2 regions of the Alkaliphilus crotonatoxidans genome follow, and region 1 is predicted to be linked to the other one. Evidence: riboswitches for the same ligand, from Rfam matches in the RefSeq annotation. Region 1 holds a riboswitch; the other holds the start of a gene.

Region 1 (3,409 bases):
ATATATTGGCAGCAGCTCACTGGCAGTCTGAAGTTTTCCCTCCTTGGCCCTTATTCTGGCCAGTTCACCCACCATTGCTGCCCTAATCATAGACATGGGCTCTGGTGCAAAGGTAGCCGCCTGACCAAGGGAATCAGCCAATGTACCTTTAAATTTAGCCTGGGCATCTCCTGTAAATAAGACTCCTTCTTGATAGGACTTTAGTATTTCCACCAATTCCTTTATCTCAATAACCCTTGGTTCCATTAGCTGAACCAGCCCTTCTTCCTGGCGCCTATAAAGGGCTGTATAAACCGATTCCCGCTGTGCATCGATGATGGGGCATATCATACTGCTGCAAAAGGGAAATTGGTAGGCCAGGGCCTGAAGGGTAGAAATACCCACTACAGGTTTATCAAGGGCCTGGGCCATGGCTTTAATGGTAGTAAGGCCAATTCGTAAACCCGTGAAGGAGCCAGGTCCCAGGGTTGATGTAAAGATATCAATATCTGACGGCGTCAGGCTGCAATGTTCCAGGGCAGCCTTAATCATGGGTACCAGCTTTTCTGAATGGGTTCTTTGATGATTAATTACGATTTCTGTCAACAGCCTTTCTTCCTCCAATATCGCCACAGAGGCGGCTATAGAGGATGAATCCAGCGCTAATATTTTCATTCCTTAAACAACTCCTCAATCATATTCTGATAATAATCATTGGTTCCCCTTACACATAAATTTCTTTCTGATTCATCAACTACGGTTAAATCAATCCAGAGATAGTCTTCAGGAAGCAAAGGCTCAATTTGGGTGGGCCATTCTATGATGCACACCCCATCGCCATAAAAATATTCCTCATAGCCGATATCTTCCATTTCAAAGGGATTGCTAATGCGATAAACATCAAAATGATACAATGGAAGCCTGCCATCATATTCCTGGATAATGGTAAAGGTAGGACTGGTAACAGCCTCTGATATTTGAAGCCCCCTGGCAAAGTATTGGGTAAAAGTGGTTTTTCCAGCCCCTAAATCTCCCGATAGACAAATGATGTCTCCGGGATTCACCATTTCAGCCAGTCTTATCGCCACTGCCGCTGTGGCCTCTTCGTTATAGATTTTTTTACAGATCATACTACATCTACACCTACTTATCGTCATTTTTTAACTTTATTATAATACTATCCATACTATACACTATTTTAGTATATTTTATTTTCTCATAACAGAAAAGCATAAGTAGACAAAAAAAATTCCAGTAGGGTTAAACACTACCGGATTTTTTTACCCTACCTTCTTAGCAGGGGAGAGATTCTTTTATAGATTAATGATGTCACCAGGGCAATCAACAGGCCTTTAAAGAGATTAAAGGGGGTGATCCCGTAGATCACCAGGGTTTTTAAGTCTACTATATGACGATTAACGGCTGTACCCATACTGATAATCCCTTCAAAGGGCATAAAATTGGCATAAAAGGGAATTAAAAGATACAGGTTTGCCAGTACCCCCACTGCACACATAGCCACTGTTCCTGCAAAAACCCCCATTAGGGCATGTAATTTATCTTTTTTCAAATGATAAATTAAAGTGGCTGGCAAAACATAGGAAACACCAATTATAAAGTTTGCCAGTTCTCCTACACCACCGGTTTGGGTCTTTGTGATAAAATGTAGAAATACCTTAACCAGTTGGATTAGTACACCCGCCATTGGTCCCAGGGCAAAGCCTCCTACCAGGGCCGGAACATCACTTAGGTCAATTTTCAAAAATCCCGGAAAAATGGGCAGGGGAAAATCCATCGCCATTAATAAGTAGCCCATTACCGCTAAAATTGAGATCTTAACTAAACTGCTGGTTGATAGCTTATTCTTAGTTATGCCATAGGTTCCTTCTACTTTTTGCATACTGCTGCCTCCTTGTCTCACCTATTCTTCTTTATTTTGTAGTCAGGAGAAAACCACATAAAAAACACCCGAAGGATTTTCTTCAGGTGTTGAATAGACATAGTTTTCATACTAAAACAAAACTAATCTTCTCCCATCCAGACTTTACTGTCGATACTGGAATTTCACCAGTTCAATCGATTTTAACAATCGACTCGCGGATTTTAACCGCCGGTCGGGAATTTCACCCTGCCCTGAAGAATAGATATCTTTTATTTATTTTTAATATTATTATAACCCCAACAGAGGAATTTTGCAAGAAAATTACATTTGTTTAATTAAAAAACTTAAATTAGTTAGACGCCCTTTTCATATAGGATATTTCCTCTTCAAGGGTAAAGTTATATCGCTTCAATAAAAAAAGAATTCCCAATAGGATCATCAGCTTAGGCGTAAAGTATAAAATTCTAAGCCAGCTTCTTGACATAATTTCGCCAATTGACCAACCCGTGAGCTTTAAAGCCACCAGGGAATAGGGTGTTTCCACCAGGGCGTTAATCACCAGACCGATTAAACAAGAAAAGAAGCTGGCTCGAATACTAATCCTCAGTACAATTAAAGTAAGAATAACCAGTGTAAGGGCCTGACATAGCATGTGGATTCCAAAGCTCATGTATTTTCTAATGAAATAAGAGGCAATCCCCTGAAGAATACCGATCAGTATGATTCTTTTAGGGGGAATCTCCTTCCCCAATAAATGCAAGCCTAAGGTAACAATTAATATTGCCTCTGGTATAGAACCCAATAGAACAAAATTCCAAGGCATCGTATCCATTATTGATCTCCTTTACACTTCCTTTTCCCCATGTACTATTTCTGATAAACAACCTCTCCGTTGATAATGGTATATTCTACAGAAGCCTGAATATCAAAGGGGTGTTTATCCCAAATGACAATATCAGCATCCTTACCGATCTCAAGGCTGCCGATTCGATCTGCCAGACCAAGAATTTCTGCCGGGTAAATTGTGATCGCCTTTAGGGCCTCCTCCTCGGCCATTCCGGCCCCCACCGCCAAAGCGGCGCACATTGGCAAGTGCTGCAATGGAATAACCGGATGATCTGTCATGATTGCCACTTTCACTCCAGCTTTATTTAAAATACCTGGGGTTTCAAAGGTTTTATTTTTCAATTCAAATTTTGAGCGTTCACCAAAGCTGGGCCCCACCACAGCAGGATAGCCTTCCTTTGCCAGCTCATCAACAATTAAGTGCCCCTCCGTGCAATGCTCTAGGGTTAGCTTCAGGCCAAATTCCTTGGCAATTCTTATGGATGTAAAAATATCATCGGCTCGATGGGCATGGGCCTTTAAGGGTATTTTCCCCTCTAAAACAGGAAGCATTGCCTCCAACTTCATATCAAAGCCAGGATACTTTGTTAAGTCTCCCTTGGCCTCTTGAATTTTTTCCTGATAGCGTTTGGCCTTCATTAGGGTTTCCCTTAAAATGGCGGCCGTTGCCATTCTTGTCATGGGAGACTTTTTCTTTTCATG
Region 2 (3,409 bases), 1.0 Mb from region 1:
TTGAATTGTTAGGGCCCGCTCATGGGCTGATATGCCTGTGGTGGTCTCGGCTGCATCTATGGAAACAGTAAAGGCGGTTCCAAAATCATCGGTGTTTCGTGTCACCATTTGGGGTAGCTCCAGCTCACTTAAACGTTCCGGCGTCATGGGGAGACATATTAAGCCTCTGCCATATTGAGCCATAAAATTTATCATCTCAGGTGTGATTACTTCCGCTGCCGCCACTAAATCTCCTTCATTTTCCCGGTCTTCATCATCAATGACAACAATCATCTTTCCTTTTTTAATATCTTCGATGGCTTCCTCAATCGTATTGAATTGATATGTCATAATTGACCTCCTTCTTTCATTAATTAAACCCATTTTGAGTTAGCACTTCCATGGTAAGCCCGCTATTTTGACTCTTTTCCTCTGTTTGAACTTTTATCAGCTTTTCTACGTACTTTCCGATCAGATCACATTCCAGGTTTACTGAATCTCCTATTTTTTTACGAAGCAGAAGGGTCTCATCCTTTGTATGGGGAATAATGGATACTTTAAATTCCTCTGAATCGACATATTGAATAGTAAGGCTGACACCATCTATGGCGATAGAACCTTTAAGAATCATATACCGCACCAGGGTCTTTGGGGGCTTTATGGTGATCCACTGGGCATTATGCTCCTGTTGAAAGGATACAATAGTTCCCATATCATCAATATGTCCGGTGACCCAATGGCCGCCCAGCCTTGAACCCAGCCTTAGGGCCCGCTCTAAATTGACAGGACTACCCACCTTTAAATATCTCAGATTGCTTCTTCTCATGGTTTCTGCCATAACATCCACCTGAAAGCTATGGCTATTATAGGCAGTTACCGTCAAACAGACTCCATTGGTTGCTATGCTGTCACCTAGCTTTACATCGTTAAGAACTTTTTTTGCATTGATTAACAGCCTGGCTCCATCACCATTTCGAGATAGTCTATTAATTGTTCCGATTTCCTCAATAATCCCTGTGAACATTATTGTCTCTCCCTTCTACATAGGCTTCTATCAATATATCCTCTGCATAGCTTTTTACTGTTATATTTTCCAGTTGAATGGCGTCAATAACCTGCTTAATGCCATTACCGCCAACTGGTGTAGGGGCCCTTTCCCCTCCCAGAATTTTAGGAGCAACAAAAACCATAATTTTATCGACTATAGATGCTTCCAATGCGCTGCCATTTAAGGTGCTGCCTCCCTCTAAGAGAACACTGTCTATTTCCCTTTTTCCCAGCTCTGCCATTAGAGATACCAGATCTACCCGTCCGTTTCGACTTGGTAATTGTATTACCTCCACCTGATGCTCCTTTAGCTGGGCAATTCGATGGGAATCAACATCCCTTGTGGATGCTATAATGGTTGGCTGTTCTTTGGCTGTGGTTACAACATGAGAGGTTAAGGGGATACGACAATGGCTGTCAACAATAATTCTAGTGGGGTGCGTCACCTCTTGACCGGATTTTCGAGTGTTGAGCATGGGATTATCAGCGATGACTGTATTGACCCCCACCATAATTCCTGAAACCCGATTTCGAATATGATGTACGTAGGCCCTGGATTTCTGACCAGAAATCCATTTAGCGTCTCCTGTCACTGTGGCAATTTTCCCATCCAGGGTCATGGCAGTTTTTAAAATACAAAACGGTTTTCTCTGGGTAATATATTTGATAAAAATTTCATTTAATGTGGCAGCTTGATGCCTCAATACGCCAAGGGTCACTTCAATACCATGGTTTTTAAGAAGTTTAATGCCGTTACCCGCCACCAAGGGATTGGGATCTGTCATGGCCACCACCACCCGTTTGATTTTAGATTTTATGATGGCCTCTACACAGGGGGGAGTTTTTCCATGATGGGAGCAGGGTTCAAGATTGACGTAAAGGGTAGCCCCCTCCCCCTGGAAATCGATTTTTTTCAGTGCCGCCAGCTCTGCATGGTCTCCTCCAAACCGATCATGATGGCCTTCAGAAATCACCTGTTGATCCCTCACAACAACCGCCCCCACCAGGGGGTTAGGCCTGGTTTTTCCCCATCCCCTTTCGGCCAACTGAAGGGCCCTTTCCATCATTTTTTCATCCATTAAATTCACCTCTTTAATATTCAAAATAAAAAGCCCTGAGGCATAAACCCCAGGGCATGATAATTTTAATTTAATCCTGAAAACACAAAAATATATAGCTGAATACTAGCTTTTGATATTTTTGTCTTCTCTACCTTCTTCCATCCAGACTGTACTGTCGGCTCTGGAATCACACCAGATCTGCCTTTCGGCTCGCGGGCTTCGCATACGCGTTACCGCCGGTCGGGAATTTCACCCTGCCCTGAAGGTCATATTATTTTGTCATTTATACAATATCATAAAATTCCATTAACAACAAGTCTAAAAAGTAATTATGCTACTGCTCTTATATTATAGATATTCTTTAACCCAATGGGTTGTTGAAATATATTATATCTACTCTTTAAGTTAGTTATTGATATATAAAATAAGAACTTTCCTGCTTAGTATTCAATGACTTATTATGTTAGAAAATTCCCTATACGAAAATGGGTCATTTATAAATATGCAACTTACCCTCTATTTTACATGATTACAGATGTTTTACTATACTTGTATTTATTCAACACCTCTTAAATGTCTATAAAAAATTAAATTATGCCTGTAATTATAAGCTCCTTATGGCCTTTAGCAAATATTGATTGGTACCTTTATTGTTTTTTTTACATATTGTAGTCAATAATGACAAAAGGAGGGTTCTTATGCTACAGGCTTTCTTCATTGCAGCGGCCGTTAGTATAGATAGCTTTAGTGTTGGTGTAGCCTTTGGAATCAAACGTATCAAAGTACCCCTGCGATCAATTGTCGTCCTAAATTTCATTTCTGTTTTATTATTGGGATGTGGTTTTTTTGCAGGCAATTTCTTAAGCAGGTTTCTGCCCCCAAGATCTACCGACCTTTTAGGTTCTTTTATTATTTTATTAATTGGTATATGGTATTTAATTCAGGGTTATCTGAATCATCGTTATCCAAGGGAGAGCTTAGCAGAGGCTACTGCCATTGCCACCATCAGTATAAAATCTCTGGGGATTGCTATTAATATTTTAAGGGACCCGACTCAAATAGACCTGGATATTTCTGGTGTTATTGATATTAAAGAGGCCGTAATACTCGGCTTTGCCCTGGCGGTTGATTCCCTGGCAGTGGGTATTGCCCTTTCAATTACCTCTATTGCCGCTATTGTATTGACCTTATTGATTGCAGCCATTATGAATTTTATACTGCTTCTATTTGGCATACACCTGGGAAAGCGTTATTTGGGTATACACCTGGGAGAACGAACCGCCGTCGTTCCCGGAATCATTTTGATTGTAATGGGGTTAATT

Evidence for each region. A riboswitch is a leader RNA that binds a small molecule or an ion and turns the genes downstream of it on or off. The one in region 1 is predicted to bind FMN.
Region 2: linked by a shared signal. The riboswitch ahead of ribD (bifunctional diaminohydroxyphosphoribosylaminopyrimidine deaminase/5-amino-6-(5-phosphoribosylamino)uracil reductase RibD) and the one ahead of ACYQ1I_RS08475 (ECF transporter S component) in region 1 are both predicted to bind FMN.

The regions. Positions count from the first base shown of each region.
Region 1 covers NZ_BAAHXS010000004.1:1,260,972-1,264,380, reverse strand. Annotated here, with positions in the region: gene tsaB (tRNA (adenosine(37)-N6)-threonylcarbamoyltransferase complex dimerization subunit type 1 TsaB) at 1-654, opposite strand, end outside; gene tsaE (tRNA (adenosine(37)-N6)-threonylcarbamoyltransferase complex ATPase subunit type 1 TsaE) at 651-1,109, opposite strand; gene ACYQ1I_RS08475 (ECF transporter S component) at 1,265-1,879, opposite strand; FMN riboswitch at 2,001-2,124, opposite strand; gene ACYQ1I_RS08470 (hypothetical protein) at 2,211-2,693, opposite strand; gene ACYQ1I_RS08465 (amidohydrolase) at 2,729-3,409, opposite strand, start outside.
Region 2 covers NZ_BAAHXS010000004.1:242,284-245,692, forward strand. Annotated here, with positions in the region: gene ACYQ1I_RS03700 (bifunctional 3,4-dihydroxy-2-butanone-4-phosphate synthase/GTP cyclohydrolase II) at 1-330, opposite strand, end outside; gene ACYQ1I_RS03705 (riboflavin synthase) at 350-1,003, opposite strand; gene ribD (bifunctional diaminohydroxyphosphoribosylaminopyrimidine deaminase/5-amino-6-(5-phosphoribosylamino)uracil reductase RibD) at 984-2,105, opposite strand; FMN riboswitch at 2,234-2,358, opposite strand; gene ytaF (sporulation membrane protein YtaF) at 2,786-3,409, shown strand, end outside.